DNA from 2 places in the Rhizobium sp. RU35A genome. Region 1 is predicted to be linked to the other one. Evidence: riboswitches for the same ligand, from Rfam matches in the RefSeq annotation. Region 1 holds a riboswitch; the other holds the start of a gene.
What was found. A riboswitch is a leader RNA that binds a small molecule or an ion and turns the genes downstream of it on or off. The one in region 1 is predicted to bind thiamine pyrophosphate.
Positions count from the first base shown of each region.

Region 2: it holds a riboswitch for thiamine pyrophosphate, as region 1 does, so the genes downstream of both, thiB (thiamine ABC transporter substrate binding subunit) here and F3H95_RS17875 (ABC transporter permease subunit) in region 1, are expected to answer to the same signal.

Region 1 covers NZ_FTMR01000008.1:29,390-39,754, forward strand. The annotation lists gene F3H95_RS17835 (DNA translocase FtsK) at 1-948, opposite strand, end outside; gene recX (recombination regulator RecX) at 1,144-1,704, opposite strand; gene F3H95_RS17845 (TRAP transporter substrate-binding protein) at 1,749-2,735, opposite strand; gene F3H95_RS17850 (TRAP transporter large permease subunit) at 2,747-4,525, opposite strand; gene thiD (bifunctional hydroxymethylpyrimidine kinase/phosphomethylpyrimidine kinase) at 4,522-5,322, opposite strand; gene thiE (thiamine phosphate synthase) at 5,319-5,981, opposite strand; gene F3H95_RS17865 (hydroxyethylthiazole kinase) at 5,968-6,714, opposite strand; gene F3H95_RS17870 (ABC transporter substrate-binding protein) at 6,711-7,655, opposite strand; gene F3H95_RS17875 (ABC transporter permease subunit) at 7,652-8,434, opposite strand; TPP riboswitch at 8,596-8,698, opposite strand; gene F3H95_RS17880 (DNA repair exonuclease) at 8,804-10,072, shown strand; gene F3H95_RS17885 (AAA family ATPase) at 10,072-10,365, shown strand, end outside.
Region 2 covers NZ_FTMR01000006.1:248,873-259,237, reverse strand. The annotation lists gene F3H95_RS15495 (RNA polymerase factor sigma-32) at 1-843, shown strand, start outside; gene F3H95_RS15490 (M48 family metalloprotease) at 853-2,325, opposite strand; gene F3H95_RS15485 (ATP-binding cassette domain-containing protein) at 2,606-3,355, opposite strand; gene F3H95_RS15480 (thiamine/thiamine pyrophosphate ABC transporter permease ThiP) at 3,352-4,962, opposite strand; gene thiB (thiamine ABC transporter substrate binding subunit) at 4,970-5,983, opposite strand; TPP riboswitch at 6,023-6,126, opposite strand; gene F3H95_RS15470 (response regulator) at 6,184-6,636, opposite strand; gene F3H95_RS15465 (ABC-F family ATP-binding cassette domain-containing protein) at 6,781-8,607, opposite strand; gene F3H95_RS15460 (thiamine diphosphokinase) at 8,617-9,270, opposite strand; gene F3H95_RS27165 (hypothetical protein) at 9,379-9,516, opposite strand; gene F3H95_RS15455 (MoxR family ATPase) at 9,911-10,365, shown strand, end outside.

The DNA.
Region 1 (10,365 bases):
GCGGGCGGGCGTGGCCAGCGACAGCGGCATCTCGCCGTCGAAATCTGCTTCGAAGAAGGCGAAATCGGACAGCCACAGTTTGGGAGTGACCAGCGCGGAGGCCATTGCCGATGCGGGCGCGGCAGCCGGCATGTCCTGTTCCGGCAGGGCTGGCTTCACGGTTGCGGTCATGGGGTTTTCAGGCAAGGCGGCCGCGACCGGCTCTGCAGTGGCAAGCGGTTCCACGGCGGGGCCAGCCGGCACGGTGGCCGCCAGCGGCACGGAAACGGCTGAAATGACGGAGGCGACCGAGGCGGATTCGGCAAAAATGGGTGTGAGGCCTGCGGCCTGCAGCACGGGGCTTGCGGTTGCCGCGCCGCTCATGCCTGCGGCTGCCGGGGCAGCCGTCTCGACCGGCGCCGGAGAAACGGTGTTCGCGATGGCCTGCGGTTCCGCTTGCGCGGCAGCCGGTTGCGGCATGTCGGGTGCCGCCGTTTCCGCGACAGGGTCCGGCTTTTTCGGCCGCTTGAAAATGAGCGCGCGCGGCGAAGGTTCGGGCTTTACCTTCGGGGCCTGTGGTGTGGCCGGCTGCTGCATGGCAGACGCCACGCCCTGCAGGGCATTGACCAGCAGTTCGGGTGCCAGCGTTTCCTCGCCGGAACGCACGCTGCCGGCCATCTCGACCGGCTCCATCAGACGGCCATTGGCGGCGGGCATCCGTTCTTCGGGCGCAACGGGGGCGATCGGATCGCGCGTTCGCGGACGGGCGATCACGGCTTCCGGCGTGCGGGTGAAGCGAACATTCGGGGCCAGACGGAAGGCGGCCTGCCAGGGTGCCTGCTCCTCCACGACCTGCGTCGGGTCGACCGCCGGCGTCCTGCGATCCTCCGCAGTGCCTGCCGGATCGTAGGACCCGTCCTCGGACTGCGTGGACTCGGATTTGGGGAAGTTCGTTCTGTAAAAATGCATGACACCGACCGCGTACTAGATGGCAGTGTATGAATAGAAAATAAAGGTTAATGGCTCCTTTCGCCGGAACGGACGAGAGCTGCGACGCGGTCCCTGTGGAGCCGGTTTCCACCGGTGTTGTCGATATTTATCCTTTTGAAAAGTTTTGGAAAAAATAAAAATTCACGGCGCCGTGACAAGGTTGAGGATGCGTTCTCACCCGAAGGGCTGGCCGGAAAGGATCTCGTCGGCCTCCTCGCGCTCCATGGCAACGATCCGGGCACCGATCTCGTAGCCGAAACCCTGTCTGGCGAAGGCGGAGATTTCCTTTGCCTTCTGCTTCTCGTCGAGGTCGGCCCGGCGGAAGGGGCCGAAGGCGCGGCGGCGGGCATAGGCGACGCCTGCCGCCAGATCGTCCGTCGCCTGCACCGCCTCGGCGACGATCGTACGATCGACGCCCTTCTGCACCAGCGTCTGGGCAATCGCCCGCTTCGACTTGCCGGCCCGTCCGGCAGAGCGGGTGCGGATCTCGGCATAGGCCTGATCGTCCAGCGCCTTCATGTCGAGGCCGAAGGCGACGGCGCTGTCTGCCAGCGCCTGCAATTGGGTCTCGCTGATGCCTTCGAACTTTTCGCGCGCCTTGCGGCGTATCGCATCCGCCAGCTGCCGTTCGGTCATCATCCGCTTCGACAGCCGGTAGGCGGCGGAATTGCGGGCCCAGCTCAGCATGCGGGCCGTCGGGGGCGCGGAATCGGGCGGGTCGGTCTCGTCGGTCATCGTCGTTCTGGTAACCCGAAACCGCCCTGCCCGCCAGAGGCGGCTCAGGCGCTGCGGATGGTTTCGATGCGTGCCATGCCGCCGACCTGCGCGGCGACATCCTGCCAGACGGTTCTGGCTCCCGCCTGCCAGGCTTCCGGGGCCTCCGGCGCCAGCACCTGACCGCCATGCGCCCGTGCGATCTCCATCGAGCGCGCCTCGTCCTCGGCGATCAGACGGTTGAAGGTCTGGGCGCCCGCCTCGGCCGCCTGACGCAGCACGGCGCGGTCTTGATCGGGCAGCCCGTGCCAGAAGGAGGCGGCGAAGAAGACGACGCCCGAGGCGCGGATATGGCCGGTCTGCGTCAGATAGGGCACGACCTCATACAGCTTGAAACCGGCATAGGCGGATTTGGTGAGATCCATGGCATCGACGACACCGGTGGAGAGCGCATTATAGGTTTCGGTGATCGGGATGCCGACCGGGGCCGCGCCATAGGCGCTCCACAGCCTGGTGTGCAGCGGGCTCTGGATCACCCGGATGCGCTTGCCGGCCAGCTGGTCCGGGCGCGTCACCGGCTCTTTGGTCAAGAGATGGCGGGCGCCGTAATCGATGAAGCTGCAGGCGATGAAATTCTGCGCGGCAAGCTTTGCCGTCAGGTCCGCGCCGACCGCTCCCGTCACCACGCGGCGCACATGATCGGCATCGCGATACAGGAACGGAAGATCGAGCACCTGCAGGTCCGGCACCCAGCCGGTCAGCGCCGAGACCGTGGAGAGGCTGGCCTGGACGGAGCCGAGCCTCGTGGCTTCCGCCACCTCCTTTTCGCCGCCGAGCGCGCCATTGGCAACGATGTTGAAACGGAAGCGGCCGGGCAGTGCCTGTTCCACCTGTTCGGCGATGCGGCGCCAGATCAGGGTTTCCGGCTTGTCCTCGCCAAGCAGCGAGGCCACCGTGATGGTGGTGGTGCGGGCCTCTGCCGGCCGCCACAGGGCGGGCGCTGTCAGAATGGCCGAGGCGGCAAGCAGGGAACGGCGGGAGAGGAGCACCATCGGAAACCTCGTCAGAACATCAGGGTTGCAAGGGAAAGGATGAGCAGCGCGACCAGGAGCGCACACAGATAGGGCAGCACGGCCCGGAACAGCTGCGCCGCCTGAACGCCTGTGACACCGGAGACGACGAAGATCAGCATGCCGAGCGGCGGCGTCAGCCCGTGGATCATCAGGTTGACCACCAGAATGACCCCGAAATGGATCGGGTCGATCCCGGCCGCCGTCGCGACCGGCAGCAGGATCGGGCCGAGCAGCAGGATCGCCGCGCCGATATCCAGCACCAGTCCGGCCAGAAGCAGCACCAGATTGGCCATCAGAAGCACGAGCCACGGGCTGCTTCCGAAGGAATGCACCGCCCCGGCAATCAGGTTACCGACATCGTCCACCGCCAGCAGGAAGGCGAAGGGTCCGGCCGAGCCGATCAAAAGGCCGATGGCGCCGGCCTCTGTTGCGGCCTGTCGAAAGCTTGCCAGCAGGTGCCGGCGGTCGAGCCGTGCGGCAAGCGCCAGGCACAGCGTGTAGCCGGCCGCCAGCGCTGCCGCCTCCGTGGTCGTGACCACGCCGAAGCGGATGCCGACGACGACGATGATGCCGAGACCGAAGGCGGGCAGCGCCGAAAGGGCGGCCCTGCCGCGCTCTGCCGCCGTGGCGGGACGTCCTTCCGGACGCGCCCGCACCGAGAGGTGAATGGCGACGGCAAGACACAGCGCCATCAGCCCGCCCGCCACGAAGCCGCCGGAGAGCAGCGAACCGACGGACAGATTGGTGGCGGCGGCCAGCAGCAGGAAGGCGATCGAGGGCGGTATGACGTTGTCGAGCACGGAGGCCGCGGCAATGATCGCCCCGGCCTGCGCCGGCGGATAGCCGTTGCGCACCAGCTGTGGCTGGAAGGTCGCGGCGCCGAAGGCGGCATTGGCGACCGAGGATCCGGACGCGCCGGAAAAGATCACGCTGGTCAGCAGCACGGTCTGGGCAAGGCCGGCGCGCCGGTGGCCGACGAGGGTTGCGGCAAAGCGCACCAGCCGGTCGGCGGCGCCGGATGCCGTCAGCAACCCGCCGGCCAGCAGGAAGAAGGGAATGGCGAGCAGCAGGAATTTCGACATGCCGTTGACCGCAGCCGCCACCAGCGCCGGTTCCGGCAGGCTGCTGCCGAACAGGCGCGCCAGCGAGGCGGCGGCAAGGAAGGCATGCGCCAGCGGCGCGGCGCAGATGAGGCCGAGACCCGCCATCAGCGCCAGCCAAAGGCTGGGCGGCCAGTCGCCGCCAAGATCGAAACGGGCGGCGGCAAACTGGAGCGCAAGCCCGAGGGCGAGCGAGAGGCCGAGGCCGGCCGCCCTGCCCTCGGAGAGCCGCCGGAGACCGAGCATCAGAAGCAGCAGCCCGCCTCCGGTGGTGACGAAGGCATAGCGCACCCATTCCGGCAGGCCGAGCGTCGGCGAGGTGCCGCCGAGCATGCCGATGGTTGCCGCAGCGCCGCCGATCAGGGCCAGCGCCGCCACGATGCTGATGGCGTCGGCGAGGATATCGACGGCCACGCCGGCATTTTTCCCCAGCAGCCGACGCCCCACATCAAAGCGCATCGATAGCGGCCCCGTCAGCGACAAGGGTGCGGCAACCGAAATCAGCGCCAGATTCAGCCAGATGCCCAGGTCCTCTGCCCCGATGAAGCCTGCCTGGAAGACGTAGCGCAGCGTGACGTTGACCAACACCAGCGCCATCAGCGCAAAGAGCAGCAGCGCGGCCAGCGTGCCGAGGAGCTTCTCCAGCCCGCCGAGGCAATACTGGATCATGCGGTCCACCAGGCATGAAAATGATGCACCGGCCCCCTGCCCTGCCCGACACGCAGGGCGCGGCCGGCCTCAAGCGCCGCATGCAGATAGATCTTTGCCCCCCGGCAGGCCTCCGTCAGTGTCAGGCCCCTTGCGAGATGGGCGGTGACGGCGGCGGCCAGCGTGCAGCCGGTGCCATGGTCGTTGCGGGTATCGATGCGGGGGGCTGCAAATTCCGAGACATCGGTGTCCGTCACCAGCAGATCGGTGCTCGTCTCGCCCGTTCCGTGCCCGCCCTTCATCAGCACGGCCTTCGCCCCGAAACCGAGGATGATCCGCGCCTGACCGATCATCTCCTCCGGCGTCGCCGCCATGGGGCGGCCGGTCAGAAGGGCTGCCTCCGCAAGATTCGGCGTGACCACATGGGCGAGCGGCAGCAGCTCTCCCACCAGCGCCGCCATCGCATCCTCGCGCAGCAGGCGGTCGCCGGAGGTGGCCACCATCACCGGATCGACCACGATCGGGCCGGCAAAGGGCGCGAGACGCCCGGCGATCACGCCGATGGTTTCGGCCCGCGATACCATGCCGATCTTCACCGCATCGACGGCGAGATCGCCGAGCACCGCATCGAGCTGCGCGGCGATGATGGAGGGCGAGATGTCCTCGACGGCCGTCACGCCGCGGGTGTTCTGGGCCGTCACCGCCGTCAGCACGCTTGCCGCATAGGTGCCGAGCGCGGAAAAGGTCTTGATGTCGGCCTGGATGCCGGCGCCGCCGCCGCTGTCGGATCCGGCGATGGTGAGAGCGATCGCGGTCATGCCTGCCTCTCCTTCAGGCCGTGGTCGATGGTGGTGCGGAAGCCGCGGATGGCGGCCTCGATGTCATCGGCGCGAAACAGCGCGGAAATCGCCGCCACGCCATCGGCGCCTGCGGCGATCACGTCGGGGATGCGGGTCAGCGTGATGCCGGCAATCGCACCAACGGGAAGCGCGGGGTTGAGAGCGCGGATCTGCCGGCGCAGCGCCTTCAGTCCGTCGAGACCGACCGGCGGGTTCGGGTTGACCTTGGAGAGCGTCTCGAACACCCCGCCGATGCAGGCGTAATCGACGGGTGCCGTGCCGGCGCGGGTCGCATCCTCCGGTGTCTTCACGGTCAGGCCGATGATCGCGCGGGGGCCGAGAAGCGCGCGCGCCTGCTCGGCCTCCATGTCCTCGGCGCCGAGATGCACGCCGTCGGCGCCGGCCGCCAGCGCCACATCCACCCGGTCGTTGACGACGAAGGCAATGCCGGTGTCGGCGAGCGCTGCCCGGATCGCGCCGGCGCGTTCGATCATCAGGCGTGTCGAGGCTGTCTTGTCGCGATACTGGATGAGGGTTGCGCCGGCGCGGGCGGCGCGGGCCGCCAGATCCGGCAGCGGTGCCACATCGGCAAGCGCGGCATCGACGATGGCAATCAGACGGTAATCAAGCGGTCGCATGGCGGATCCTTGCGTGTTTCAGGAGGTCATCGGCGCTGAGCGAGGCGAGTGTATCGAGGAAGGCGATGCCGAAGCTGCCGGGGCCGCGAGCCTCGGGCGCGGCAAGCTCCGCCGCAACGCCGGTGGCTGCAAGCGCCGCCGCCGCTGCCTTCAGCGCATTGCCTTCTACTGCCAGAAACGCCGCAATGACGCCGCCCGACAGGCAGCCGGTGCCCGTGACGCCCGCCATCCAGGCATGGCCGTTCTCGACGGTGACCTGGACGCTTCCATCGCTGAGGTGGTCGACTGGTCCGGTCTCGATGGCGAGGCTGGCGCGCACCTCGCCGATCAGGGCCATTTCCGCCCGGTTGCCGCGCACGACGGTGGGGCCGAGCGCGATGAGATCGCGGGCAAAGGCGAGCCGGCCCGGCGAGTAATCGCAATGCACGGGATCGAGGATCCAGGGCTTGCCGCCGGCATTCGCCATGTCGACGGCGATGCGGATGACGTGACGGCGCTCGGCATCCAGCGTGCCGAGATTGACGGTCAGCACATCGGCGCGGGCCACGAAGTCGGCGATCTCGTCCAGCGACGATGTCATCGAGGGAATGGCGCCGACGGCGGTGATGCCGTCGGCCGTGAACTTCTGCACCACCGAATTCATCAGGCAATGCACGCGCGGCCGCCTTGCGCGCACCCGTGCCAGAAGCTCGGCCGCATCCGCGGCGGTCGGGCGGGAAACGCTCTCGTTCATTTCAGCTCCACCGCAATGTCTTCGACGGCCGGAGCCGAGGGGATCAGCTTGCTGTCGGCCATGAAGGCGCCGAAGCGGGCGTAGCGGGCGCGATCGAGCGCTGCGGGGCGCTTGGCAAAGCGCGGCAGCGTGTCGAGGAAGGCCGTGTGGTTGAGCTCGTCATTGAGGTTCGGATAGGCCTTCACGAACAGGTCCCAGCCCTCTTGCGGATGGTTGGTGATGAAGATGGCGGCCTTTTCCACCGCATGCAGGAAGCGCGGCAGGCGGCTGTCCGTCACAAGATCCGGGCGGGTGACGAAGATCAGCTCGTCATAGGCCGGAACGCCATGCTCCTCGGGAAAGAAGGCAAGCCCCGGATGCCCTTCGAGCTTCATCTGGGTCAGCTCGAAATTGCGGAAGCTGCCGACCGTTGCATCCACCTTGCCGCCGATCAGCGAGGGCGAGAGCGAGAAGTTGACGTTGATCAGCTCGGCATCGGTCAGTTCCACGCCTTCGGAGGCCAGCATGCGCTCCAGCATGGCCTCTTCGAAGCCCGCGACGGAAAAGCCGATCTTCTTGCCCTTCAGATCCTTCAGGCTCTTGATCGGGCCGTCCGCCAGCACGGTCACGGTGTTGAGCGGCGTCTCGACCAGCGTTCCGAAGCGCATCAGCGGCAGGCCGGCGGCATGGTCGAGGTAGAGATTGGGCTGGTAGTGGATGCCGATATCGGCCTGCCGGGTAGCGACGAGACGCGGCACCGCCGAGGCATCGGAGGGCGCGATCAGCTCCACATCCAGCCCCTCCTCGGCGAAATAGCCCCTCTGGGCGGCAATCACCATCGGCGCATGGTCGGGATTGACGAACCATTCGAGGAGAACGCTGAGCTTTTCGGCAGCCTGCGAGGAGGCGGGAGCGAGCGCTAGCAGAAGCGCCGTTGTGAGCGCGCGGATCGATCGTTTCATCCGTTGGTTTTCCTTCTGAGGGAGACGTGATGGGAGGAGATGTCGGTCTTCTCCGGTGCCCAGGGCACGAGGCCGGCCGTCAGACGATCGACGGCAAGCCGCAGGAGAAGGGTGAACACGGCAAGCACAGCCACGGCGGCAAACAGGATGTCGGTTTGCAGGCGGGCATTTGCCTGCATCATGATGAAGCCGAGGCCGGCCGCCGCCCCCACCCATTCGCCGACGACGGCGCCGAGCGGCGCAAGGGGGGCGGCCACCCGAAGCCCGGAGATGAGCGCCGGCAGCGCCAGCGGCAGGCGCAGCTTCAGGAGCACCTGAAAATGGCTGGCCGGCGTCAGCGCCGCCGCATCGAGCAGCACGGGATCGGTGCGGTTCAGCCCGTCGGCAAAGGCGGAGGCGACAGGAAAGAAGATGATGATCACCGTCATCGCCACCTTCGAGGCGAGCCCGAAGCCGAGCCAGAGGACGAGAACCGGGGCCAGCACGAAGACCGGCAGCGCCTGCAGGATCAGAACCAGCGGCCAGACAAGCCCGCCAAGCCTCGGCCAGGCGGCGATCGCCAGCGCAGTTGCCGCCCCCAGCAGGCTGCCGAGCACGAGGCCGACGAGGATTTCGCCAGCAGTCACCAGCGTATGGTGCAGCAGGAAAGCCGGCTGGCGCAGAAAAACCTGCAGCACGGCTTCGGGCGCGGGCAGCAGATATCGGGGCGGCTCGAACAGCGTGACGACGCCCTGCCACAAAAGCAGCAGGACGAGGAGTGCCGAGCCCGTGCGGGCCATCGACATCAGCAATCAGCCCGTCGGCAGACCGGACCTGATGCGGAGGCTGGGGTGACCCCTCAGGGGGTGAAGCAGGAATGACATCGCGATCTCCAGAGCCGGACAGCAGGGAGACCCAGGTGAAGCGGAGAAGAGAAATGGCGAGATGGGCCGCAAGGGTGGGCTTTCGCGTTTTCCGTTCCTACGCCGGCATGACCCGGATCAGGTTCAAGGGTCCGGCTCACCGCCATCTCAGCATCGTACGATGCCCCCCTCGGAATAGCCCAAGCTTTGTGGAATTCACCCCGAATGTCAATTGCCTGTGCGGGACGATTTGCAGGGCTGTGCAAGACGTTGCCAGTGGCGTGCCGGGGCGGTAGACCTTGACCCATGGCTTTCAGGTTCGTTCACACCGCCGATCTTCACCTCGATTCCCCGCTTCGCTCGCTGTCGCTGCGCAATCCGGAGCTTGCCGCCCTGGTGGGCGATGCCACGCGCCAGGCGCTGGTGCGCATCGTCGATTTGTGCCTGGAGGAGCAGGTCGATGCGCTGATGATCGCCGGCGATCTCTATGACGGCGACCAGACCTCGATGAAGACCGCGCGGTTTCTGGCAACCCAGATGCAGCGGCTGCACGAGGCCGGCATTGCCGTCTTCAAGATCCGCGGCAACCATGATGCGCTCTCGAAGATCACCCAGGAACTGGTGCTGCCGCCGTCGGTGAAGGTGTTCGGCGGCCGGGCCGAGGCGGTGGAACTGAAGCGCGGCGGGCTTGCCATCGCCATTCATGGCATCAGCTTTGCGAGGCCCCAGGCGCCGGACAGCCTGCTGCCGAAATACAAGGCGCCGATCGGCGGCGCGGTCAATATCGGGCTGATGCATACCAGCCTCGCCGGCGCGCCCGGTCACGATCCCTACGCGCCCTGCTCCGTCGCAGACCTGCATGCGCACGGCTTCCACTACTGGGGGCTCGGCCACATCCACCAGCGCACCCATCATGCCGGCGAGCGCATGGTGATCATGCCCGGCATGCCGCAGGGGCGCGACATCAACGAGGCCGGCGAAAAGACGGTGTCGCTGGTCACCATCGGCGAGGATGGCGCGGTGTCCGTGGAGGAACGGCTGACCAGCCTTGCCCAGTTTGCCCGCGTGACGGTGGACGTGTCGGCGGCGGCCGACTGGCGCGGCCTGATGGACCGGATCGGGCAGGCGCTCGAGACCGAACGGGCCCGCACGCGCTCCGGCCATCTGGTGGCGCGACTGCGGCTGACGGGGGAAAGCGGGCTCGCTTTCCGTCTGCGCCGCGATCTCGATCTGCTGCTCGCTGAAGCCGAGCAGCGGGCGGAGCGGACCGGCCGCACCTGGGTGGAGAAGCTGGAGCTTGCCGTCGTTACCCCGTCCTTGCCAGGTCAGGCCGTATCCGGCGATCCGGTGCAGGAACTGGGCGTGCTGATGCGCGAGGAGGTGCTGCCCGCCCACGCCTTTCGCCAGGAGGTGCGCGATCTGGTGCAGGGCCTGCTGGACGACCTGCCGCCCGAGGCACGCCGGCTGGCCGGCCATGATGCCGCCGCCTTCGATGCCTTCGTGGACACGGTAATCCGTGAAGGCAGCGAGGATCTCGTTGCCCGTCTTGCGGCGGCCACCGGGGAGGAAGGCTGATGCGTCTCCGGCGTCTCGACCTTACCCGCTACGGCAAGTTTACCGATCAGGCGATCGATTTCGGTCCGGCGATTTCAGGTGCGCCGGACCTGCACATCGTCTACGGCCTCAACGAGGCGGGCAAGTCCACCGCCTTTTCCGCCTATCTCGACCTGCTGTTCGGCATACCGGAGCGCAGCGGCTACAATTTCCTGCATGCCTACAACGCCATGCAGGTGGGGGCCGTGCTGGAATTCGACGGTGCCGAGCACCCGCTGGTGCGGTTGAAGCAGCGCAGCCAGGCGCTGGTCGAT
Region 2 (10,365 bases), on a different contig from region 1:
CGTCATATGATCAAGATCGCCATGTCCGCGCCCTATCTGGCGCGCGAAGAAGAGCGTGATCTGGCCGTGCGGTGGAAAGATGACCAGGACCAGGACGCCCGCAACCAGATTGCTCTCGCCCATATGCGTCTCGTCATCGCCATGGCATCCAAGTTCCGCGGCTTTGGCCTGCCGATGAGCGACCTTGTACAGGAAGGCTATGTAGGGCTGCTGGAGGCGGCGGCAAGGTTCGAGCCTTCGCGCGATGTCCGTTTTTCGACCTATGCCAGCTGGTGGATCCGCGCCTCGATGCAGGACTATATCCTGCGCAACTGGTCGATCGTGCGCGGTGGCACGAGTTCGGCCCAGAAGGCGCTGTTCTTCAACCTGCGCCGGCTTCGCGCCAAGCTTGCCCGCGGCGGTACCAACATGACCTCCCAGGCCATTCATGAGGAAATCGCCACCGCGCTCGGTGTCAGCCTTTCCGATGTGCAGACCATGGATGCCCGCCTCTCCAGCAACGACGCCTCGCTGCAGGCGCCCACCATTGCCGGCGATGCCGACAGCGGCGAGCGCCTCGACATGCTGGAAAGCGATGAGCCGCTGCCGGATGAGCAGGTCTCCGGCATGATCGACGGCGAACGCCGCATGAAATGGCTGCAGGGTGCGCTCACCAAGCTCAATGAACGCGAGAAGAAGATCATCCGCGCGCGCCGCCTGACCGATGACGGTGCGACGCTGGAGGCGCTCGGTGCGGAACTCGGCATTTCCAAGGAGCGCGTGCGCCAGATCGAAAGCCGCGCCATCGAGAAGCTGAAATCCGCGCTCGTCAGCAACAATCCGCAGATGGCGGCCGCCTGCTGATCCAGTCGGTTATTCCGAGATGATTTTCACGCGCTGGCCGGGGCTGATCGTCGCCCCGGTGGAAAGCGCATTGATCAGCCGGAACAGGTCGAGCTTGCGATCGGTGCCCATCATGCGCGCCGCCATGGTGGTGATCGTCTCGCCCGGCTGAACCGTCACGACGCGCACGCGCAGCGGCTTCAGCGAGGCGATTTCCTGCGGTGTCATGCGGCGGAAGGTCTGGCGCAGCGTGTTGGCTGTCGATTGCAGCGTGCTGCTTCCCTTCGGTACGGCCGTCAGGAAGCGGAAAATCTGCTTGTCGAGCCTGATCACGGTCACGTCGAAATCCCAGCGCTCGGCAGAGGCGCGTGCGGTTGCCGCCGGCAGACCGTTTATCGTGGTTTCCTGAACCGTGTCGGGCTGCAAGCCGGCCACCCAGCCGCTCGTCAGATAATTGGCAAGGCTCGACACGTCGCCCGCCTGAACGCCATCGAAGCGGATCGCCGTTTCATCCGGTCCCGTGGCGAGTACCGCTTCTACCTTGTTGTCGATCCGGAATCCTTCCGGCACGTCGAAGCGAATACCGAGACCGGCATGCAGGAATGTTTCGTTGCGAACATAGCCCTCGTCCGGGCTGTCGCCGTAGAGCAGGCCGTCAATTCCCGTCAGGTAATAGTCGCGCCCCTTGTCGCCCACTGTCCCTTCCTGACCGAAGGCGCGGGCGTGCTGGCGCGCGAGATCCACGCGCTGCGGCGCGCTCGGATGGCTGGAGAGGAAGTCGAGGCTCTGGTCCGTTTCCGGATCGACCGCGGAGAAGCGCGCATAGGCGGCCATGGAATCGAGGAAGCGGGCGGCGGCGAAGGGATCATAGCCTGCTTCGCCCAGCATGCGCACGCCGATCACGTCGGCCTGCAGCTCCTGCTGGCGCGAGAAGGCGGCAAGGCGCAGCTTGCCGCGGGCAAGCGCCTGCTTGCCGGCGAGATCGCTGGAGAGCACCTCGGCCACCACGCGACTGGCGATCACCTCCGCCTCTTCGCGCTTCTGCCGCTCGATACCGTGATTGGCCGTGACATGTGCCATTTCGTGGCTGAGCACGGCAGCCACTTCGGACGCATCATTGGCCAGCGCCAAAAGGCCGCGCGTGACATAGAGATAGCCGCCCGGCAGGGCAAAGGCGTTGATCGCCGGCGAATTCAGGATGGTGATGCGATAGGACTGGTTCGGATTTTCCGACACGGCGGTCAGCGCGCCGGCAATGCGGGCCACCAGCCGTTCGGTCTTGGCGTCGTGATACTCGCCGCCATAGCTCGCAACAATGCGCGGATGCTCGCGCGCACCCATCTGGGCGCGCGGATCGTTCTTCTGCACCTCATCAACGATCTGCGGATTGGAGGATGGCTTGACGCTCGATTCGTAGGTCTGGTCGATCACCGACTGGCAGCCGGACAAAAGAGCCGTGCCCGCCAGCGCCAGCATGGCCATACGGCTTTTCAACGCGGGCATGCGCCGGCTTGCATCGGGGGCCCGAGCCGTGGTGTCATCCGCGCTGTCGATCCGTCCACTCGGAAATGTCATTCGTCCAAACCCGCCATCCGGCGCATTCACCGGCCCGATCGTTGCCGAACCCGTCCTGCCTTTGCTGCGGATGGCTGATCTGCCTGTCTTCGCAGTTGTGTTCCCTCTGCAGATAGAACGCAAGCGTTTACAGACAATCGTCCCGCCCTCTTTCGCATTGCGGCATGACATCGCTGCACGTCCAAAATGTGGCGAATGGGTTGACGCTTTATGACGACGCCACAAATTTGCTGATCTCCGGATGGGCCGTTTGGGCACAAAAAGCGTGTCTGTCACCGTGAAACAGGATTTTGCCGGTGCTGAGATAGATCACCTCGTCGGCAAGCCGCATCACCTCTCCCGGATCGTGGGTGACAAGCACGATGCTGGCGCCGGTTTCCTGGTGCAGATCGGACAAGAGGTCCGCCATCGCCAGTCGTAATCCCGGATCGAGCGCGGCGAAGGGTTCGTCCAGCAGCAGAAGGGGCCGCTGCCGTACCAGCGCCCGTGCAAAGGCTGCCCGCTGCCGTTCGCCCCCGGAAAGCGTGCCGGGCTTGCGGCCTTCGTAGCCGGCAAGTCCGACCCGCTGCAGGGCTGCTGAGATGCGTGTCCGGTCCTCTCCGGTGAGTTTCAGGGCCGGATGTACGCCAAGTCCGATATTGGTGAAGAGATCCAGATGGGCAAACAGGTTGTGATCCTGGAACACCAGCGAGAGCGGCCGGGCACCGGGATGGAGGCGCGTCACATCCTGTCCGGCCAGCCGCACGCTGCCCGCATCGGGCATCTCGAAGCCGGCAATGAGGTTGAGAAGCGTGGATTTTCCGGAGCCGGATGGGCCGGTGACGGCGGTGATCCGTCCGGCCGGGATGCGGCCATCGAAGGCGAAGCGGATATCGCCGAGGGCGAGGCGCACACCGTCCAGTTCGACCGCGGCGAGATTTTCCGTCGCAAGCGCGGTTTGTTTTGGCTGTGCGGTCATGGCTGTCTCCTTTCGCCGGCCGTGCCGAGCGCCGTCAGCGCCAGACAGAGAAGACCGAGCAGCAGCGCCAGACCATCGGCATCCTGCGTACGATAGCTGCCGAGCCGGCTATAGACCAGCCAGGGCAGCGTGACGAGATCCTGCGAGCCGAACAGGGCGACCGCGCCGAGATCACCAAGCGACAGTGCCATGGCGAAAGAAAGCGCCATCAGCATCGGCCGCGCCAGAATCGGTGCATCGACCAGCCGCAGCCGCGCCAGTCCCGTCACGTTGAGGCTCGCGGCCAGCCGGGCGGTGCGGAGCCGGTGGCTTTCGAAGGCCGGCGTCAGAACGCGCATGACAAAGGGCAGCGCCATCAGCATGTTGATGGCGGCAATCAGCAGCGGTGCCACCCGCGTCACATCCGCATGCGGCCTGATGAGCAGAAACCAGCCGGTGCCGAGCACCACCGGCGGCACCAGCAGAACGAGAGAGGAGAGGGAGGAGAGGGCCCTGCCGAACACGCGAAGCACAGGCGAGGGGTGGCGTCGCTCGGCAATCGCGGCCTGCGCCGTGAGAATGCCGCTTGCCGTCAGAAGCGACAGCAGGCCTGCGGTCAGTGCAATGGCAAGGCTGGTCAGCAGCGCCTGGTGGAAAGCGGGCAGGCTGATCAGCCGCAGCAGATCCGCCTTCAACCCGGCGGCGGTGATCGCGCCGAGCGGCAGGACGAGAAACAGCGTGGCTAGCAGGATCGCCAGCGTATCCATGATCCGGCTCCCGAACCCCGCTCCATCGAAGCGACGCGGTATGCGGCCTTCGCCGCGGCTGCCTTCGGCGGCGGGCAGGCGGCTCAGCACCGCCAGCACCAGCCCGGTAAGCGCAATCTGCAGCAGGGAGAGCGCGACCGCGCGGGCCGGATCGAAATCGAAGCGCAGGGACTGGTAGATCGCCACCTCCAGCGTGGTTGCCGCCGGGCCGCCGCCCGGCACCAGCACCAGCGTAAAGCTCGTGGCGCAGAGCATGAAGATCAGTCCCGCCGCGCCCGGCAGCACCCGCGCCAGCGCCGGCAGTTCCACATGGCGCAGCAGGGAGAGACGCCCCAGACCGAGGCTTGCCGCCAGCCGCCAGTCTTCCGCCGGCACGCGCTCCAGCCCCGCCAGCATCAGACGGCAGGCGAGTGGCAGATTGAAGAAGGCATGCGCGAGCAAAATGCCGGAGAGACCGTAGATGTTGACGGGATGATCGACTCCGGCGATTGCCAGCAGCCGGTTGACGAGGCCTTGCCGGCCAAAGATGCCGATCAGGCCGAGTGCGCCGATCAGGACAGGCAGTCCCATCGGAACCGCCATCAGCCGGAGAATCCAGATGCGACCGGGAAATGCGGCGCGTCTTGCAAGCGCCAGCGCAACGGGCAGCGCCAGCGCGACCGACAGCAGTGTGGAGAGAGTGGCCTGAAGCAGGGTGAAGCGCAGAAGGCTCAGGGTATAGCTGTCGAACAGGGTGCCGGCAGAGGAGGCCGGGGCGAGAGCAAGGAGAGCGCCGGTGGGAAGCGTCACGAGCCCGCCGATGGCGGCAAGGCTTGCACCGCCCGCCGCCAGTCCGCGTCTCACCTCACCGGTGCTCAGCATCACTGCCTCAGTTCATGCTCATGGCGGCAAGCCATTCGCGAATCCAGCCCTGCCGGTTCCTGGCGACCTCTTCCGGGCTCATCATGAAGGTTTTCGAGGGCGAGACGAGCTTGCCGAAGGCCTCCGGCAGCGGTTCTGCCGTTGCAGCCGCCGGCATCATCCAGTTGGTGGTCGGGATGATCGACTGGAAGGCGGGCGACAGCGTGAAGGCCAGGAACTGTTGTGCCAGTTCCTTTTGCCTGGTGGCTTTCAGCAGGCCGGATACCTCGATCTGGATGTAATGGCCTTCCTCGAAGCGGGCCGCCTGATAACGGTCGGTCTTTTCCTCCATAACGTGGTAGGCGGGCGAAGTGACATAGGAGAACACCATCGGCACTTCGCCTTTGGTGAACAGACCATAGGCTTCCGACCAGCCGGGCGTGACGGTGAGAATGCGGCCGCGCAGCTTTGCCCAGGCCTCCGGTGCCTTGTCGCCATAGACGGACTTCACCCACAGCAGCAGGCCGAGCCCCGGGGTGGAGGTGCGTGGATCCTCGATCGCAATCTTCTGCGACGGATCGCCTTCGACAAGCTCCTTCAAGCTCTTTGGCGGCGTCTTGATCGTCTGGGTGTCGTAGACCACGGCGAAATGGCCGTAATCATAGGGAACGAAGACCGGATCGGAAAAGCCGCCGGGCACCTTGGCCGCTGACGTATCAATGCCGTGCTCGGCAAACAGGCCGGTCTCCCTGGCTTCCTGAACGAGGTTGGTGTCGAGTCCGAGCGCCACATCCGCGTTCGAGGAGGCGCCCTCCAGCTTGAGGCGGGTCAGAAGCGCCACCCCATCGGCCACGGATACGAAATTCAGCGTACAATTGCAGGTCTTCTCGAAGGCGGCCTTCACCTTGGGGCCGGGGCCCCATTCGGCAGTAAAGCTCTCATAGGTATAGACGGTGAGAACGGGCTTGTCCGCGGCCATTGCGGGCAGCGAGAGGGACAGGGCGGCAAGCGCCGCGCAGGCAAACGAATGGATCTTGCGCATCAGCGCCTCCTTGGTTCTATGACACGGGGAATAGGCGCTGGTTGCGAGCCGTCTAATCCCTCCGCCGGTGTTAACCGGATCAGGTTCCGCGGGTTGGCTGCAAAGCCTCTCAGCCGCATGATGCGGCACCCCGTTAGAGCAGGCGAAGATGTAGCGGGGACGGGGCGGCTTGGCAAGCGGCCCCGGCGGCGACGCAGGCGTCAGGCCCGATGATGCGGGAAAACCTGCAATTCGCGCGGGACGGCCGCCAAGCCGCCGACGCGGCTTGCGATGGCATAATCCACCGCCTGTTCCACCACATGCGGCATGACCGGTTTGGTGAGCACGCCAAGGGTGCGACCCGTGTCTCCCCCCAACTGTTCCGGATTGGCGGTCATGAAGATCACGGTGACGCCGAAGCGTTGCGACAGTTCACGGCCGATCTCCGGGCCGGTGGCGCCATCGGACAGGTTGATGTCCACCAGCGCAATATCCGCGAAGGGAGCGAAATCGAGGGCATTGTCCCGACCGCTGGCAAAGCCCGTCACCGTCAGCCCCATGGTCTCGATGGTATCGGCAAGATCGAGGGCGATCAGGAACTCGTCCTCGACAATCAGTACTCTCTGTTTCATGGCTGCCCTGTCCAGCCGACGACGCACGACATGTGTCGACATGGGAGTCTCCCGTTGAGCTTCTGCCGGCCCCCTGTGTTGCAGGCTGTCCGGTTGCGGATCGAACGGGTTCATGCGGAATTTGTTCCGCAGCGTTACGCGGGACGCGAAGAGTAACGCTTTGTTAAGCTTTTGAATTCCTTGGGTTCAGCCTTCCAGCTCTTCCCGCAGCATTTCAAGCTCCAGCCATTCCTCTTCCATTTTCGCCAGCTTTTCCCGCAGCGTCTCCATCTCGGCGGCAATGCGGTTGAAGCTGGCGGGGTCCTTGGCGAAGAGGTTGGGGTCGGCCATTTTCGCCTCGCGGGCGGCAATCTCGGCTTCGGCCTTTTCCATCTCCTTCGGCAGGTTTTCCAGCGCGAATTTCTGCTTGTAGGAAAGCTTGCCGCGCGCCTTCGGAGCCTCGGCCGTCGCACCTGCCGTGGCGGCTGCGGTCTCCGTCCTGGCTTTCTCGGCGCGGCGCTTCTCTTCCAGCGCGCCCTTGCGCTGCGCCATCATGTCCGTATAGCCGCCGGCATATTCGATCCAGCGGCCGTCCGGTTCATCCGGGCTGGCGGGAGCGATGGTGGACGTCACGGTACGGTCGAGGAAATCACGGTCGTGGCTGACGAGGATGACGGTGCCGTTATAGCCGGCGACGATTTCCTGCAGGAGGTCCAGCGTCTCGATGTCGAGATCGTTGGTCGGTTCATCGAGGATCAGCAGGTTGGACGGCTTTGCCATGATCCGCGCGAGGATCAGGCGGGCGCGTTCTCCGCCGGAGAGGTTCCTGATCGGGGTACGCATCTGTTCCGGCTGGAACAGGAAGTCCTTCATGTAGCCGGCCACATGGCGCTGCTCGCCATTGACCAGCAGGCTCTCGCCGCGGCCGTCGGTCAGGTAGTGGCTGAGCGAATCCTCGGGGTTGAGGTCTTCGCGCTTCTGGTCGAGCGTGGCGATCTCCAGATTGGTGCCGAGCTTGATCGTACCGCTGTCGGGATCCATCTGGCCGGTCAGCATTTTCAGAAGCGTCGTCTTGCCGGCGCCGTTCGGGCCGACAAGGCCGATGCGGTCGCCGCGATGCACCCGGATCGAAAACGGTGCCACGATCTGCCGCTCGCCATAGCGCTTGGTGATGGCCTCTGCCTCGATCACCAGCTTGCCGCTTTCCTTGCCCTCCGTGGCCGAGGCCTGGATGGTGCCCTGCGGGCCGCGATGGCCGCGATATTCGGCGCGCAGGCTCTGCAGGTTGCCGAGGCGGCGCATGTTGCGCTTGCGCCGCGCCGTCACCCCGTAGCGCAGCCAGTGTTCCTCGCGCTCGATCTGCTTGCCGAGCTTGTGCTGCTCGATTTCCTCTTCCTCCAGAACGCGGTCGCGCCATTCCTCGAAATGCGCAAAGCCCTGGTCGAGACGGCGCGACAGCCCGCGATCCAGCCAGACCGTGGCCGTGGAGACCTTTTCGAGAAAGCGGCGGTCGTGCGAGATGAGCACGATGGCGCTGCGGGTCTTCTGCAACTCGCCTTCCAGCCATTCGATGGTCGGCAGATCGAGATGGTTGGTCGGCTCGTCCAGCATCAGGATGTCGGGTTCGGGCGCCATCACCCGGGCAAGGGCCGCGCGGCGCGCTTCGCCACCGGACAACTGGCGGGGATCCTCCTGGCCTGTCAGTCCCAGATGGTCGAGCAGGTAGGTGACGCGGTAGGGATCGTCGCTTGGGCCCAGCCCTGCCTCGCAATAGGCCTGCACCGTGGAGAAGCCGGCAAAGTCAGGGGCCTGCTCCAGGTAGCGGATGGTGGCGGAGGGATGGCGGAAGACCTCGCCGGACTGCGCCTCGACCATGCCGGCGGCGATCTTCATCAGCGTCGATTTGCCCGAACCGTTGCGGCCGACAAGGCAGATCCGGTCGCCCGGCTCCACCTGAAGATTGGCGCCGGCCAGAAGCGGAGTACCGCCAAAGCTCAGCCGGATGTCGTCAAGCTTGAGAATGGGAGGGGCCATGGTGTTGCGTCAAGCTCCGGTGAAATCGTCGGGACGGGCGATCAGAAGGGCGCGGCCCTCTCTCAGGGACAGCGCGATCGCTCCTTCGGCAATGTTGGATATGGTGCGCGAGGAGCCGAATGTCAGCGAAAAATCCTGGAGCGGATAACGCACATTGGCAAGGCTAAGGCCTTCCAGTACCGAAAAGCCGAGGACGGAAAACAGCGAGCCCTTCGGCAGTTCCAGTTCCATCCGGTCGCCGCCGATCAGCGGATAGGCCTCTTCCTCGCCGGAGGTCAGCACGACCTCGAAACCGTCCTCGGCAAGGCTGATGCCGTGCAGGTAGTGCTGCAGGGCGTGATCCGAGCGCTCACCGCTCAAGGCGCCGATGAGGATCAGGCGTCTGGCGCCGCGATCGATGGCTTCCGCCACCGCGATTTCGCCATCGGTTGCCGCCTTGTTGGCGGGGTAACGGTGACGTTCGACCCGCGACCACTGCGCGGCGAGCGCGGCATCGGTCGAATCGAAATCGCCGACCCACAATTCCGGAGAAAGGCCGAGCAGGCTTGCATGGCGGATTCCGCTATCGGCGGCAATTACCCGGCTGCCGGCGATCAGCGCCATGAGGCGCTCGGTTCGCTTCAGATGGCCGCCGAGAAGGATGGTAAAGGATGAGGTGTTCATGCCCCTGCCCTTAGCGCATCTTCCGGCAAAAGCAAAAGGCCGATGCGAGCATGGCAAACAGCAAAAGCGGTGAACCCCGAGGGATCGTGGTTCACCGTCTGGCCTGCCTCAGCGCTTCTTGGGAGCGGCGGCGTCGGCGTTTTTCATCTGCGTGGTGAAGCTCGTCACCGGGGCCGTGGACGGCTTTGCCTTGTCCTTCTTCGGCTTGCGGACTTCGCGGTTGGAGCGGACTTGACCCTTGGCCATGGTGTTTTCCCTTTCTGGATCCGTGCGCGCAACCTGAGGCTTGCGCGGCGGAGGATGATGTCTGGTGCTGTTCAGGCGGCGGGTCGCAGGTTGTCGTGCCAGGACAATCGTGGCGCGGGCCATGTTCGCAGGCCGGCGCTTGCAGGTCAGCCGTCGTCGTGTCGAAGAGATCATGCTCTTCGCGGGTGCCGGTCGTCGGCCGGTGCCTGCGTCGAAGCATCCTTGGATGCCAGACACAGCGTGACAGAACGTGGGCCGAATACAAGCGGATTTCCGCTCATCCTGCCACGGTGTCGGATTCCGTCCATGCGCCATGCGTCCCGTTGTGCCGCTTGCGAAACCAGGGCCGTCTCTTTACCGTCCTGTCTTGCAGAGCATGCAAGCGGGAAGAGAGATGCAGTTTACCGGAACGGCCGATTACATTGCCGACAAGGACCTGATGGTGGCGGTCAATGCCGCAATCCGGCTGGAGCGTCCGCTGCTGGTGAAGGGCGAGCCCGGCACCGGCAAGACGGAACTGGCCCGCCAAGTGGCGGCAGCGCTTGGCCTGTCCATGATCGAGTGGAACGTCAAGTCCACCACCAAGGCGCAGCAGGGGCTTTACGAATACGATGCGGTGTCTCGCCTGCGCGACAGCCAGCTCGGCGATCCGCGCGTCAACGAGGTTTCGCATTACATCCGCCGCGGCAAGCTGTGGCAGGCCTTTGCCGCAGAGACAAAGGTGGTGCTGCTGATCGACGAGATCGACAAGGCCGATATCGAGTTTCCGAACGACCTGTTGCAGGAACTCGACCGCATGGAGTTCCACGTCTACGAGACCGGCGAGACCGTGCGCGCGAAAGTGCGCCC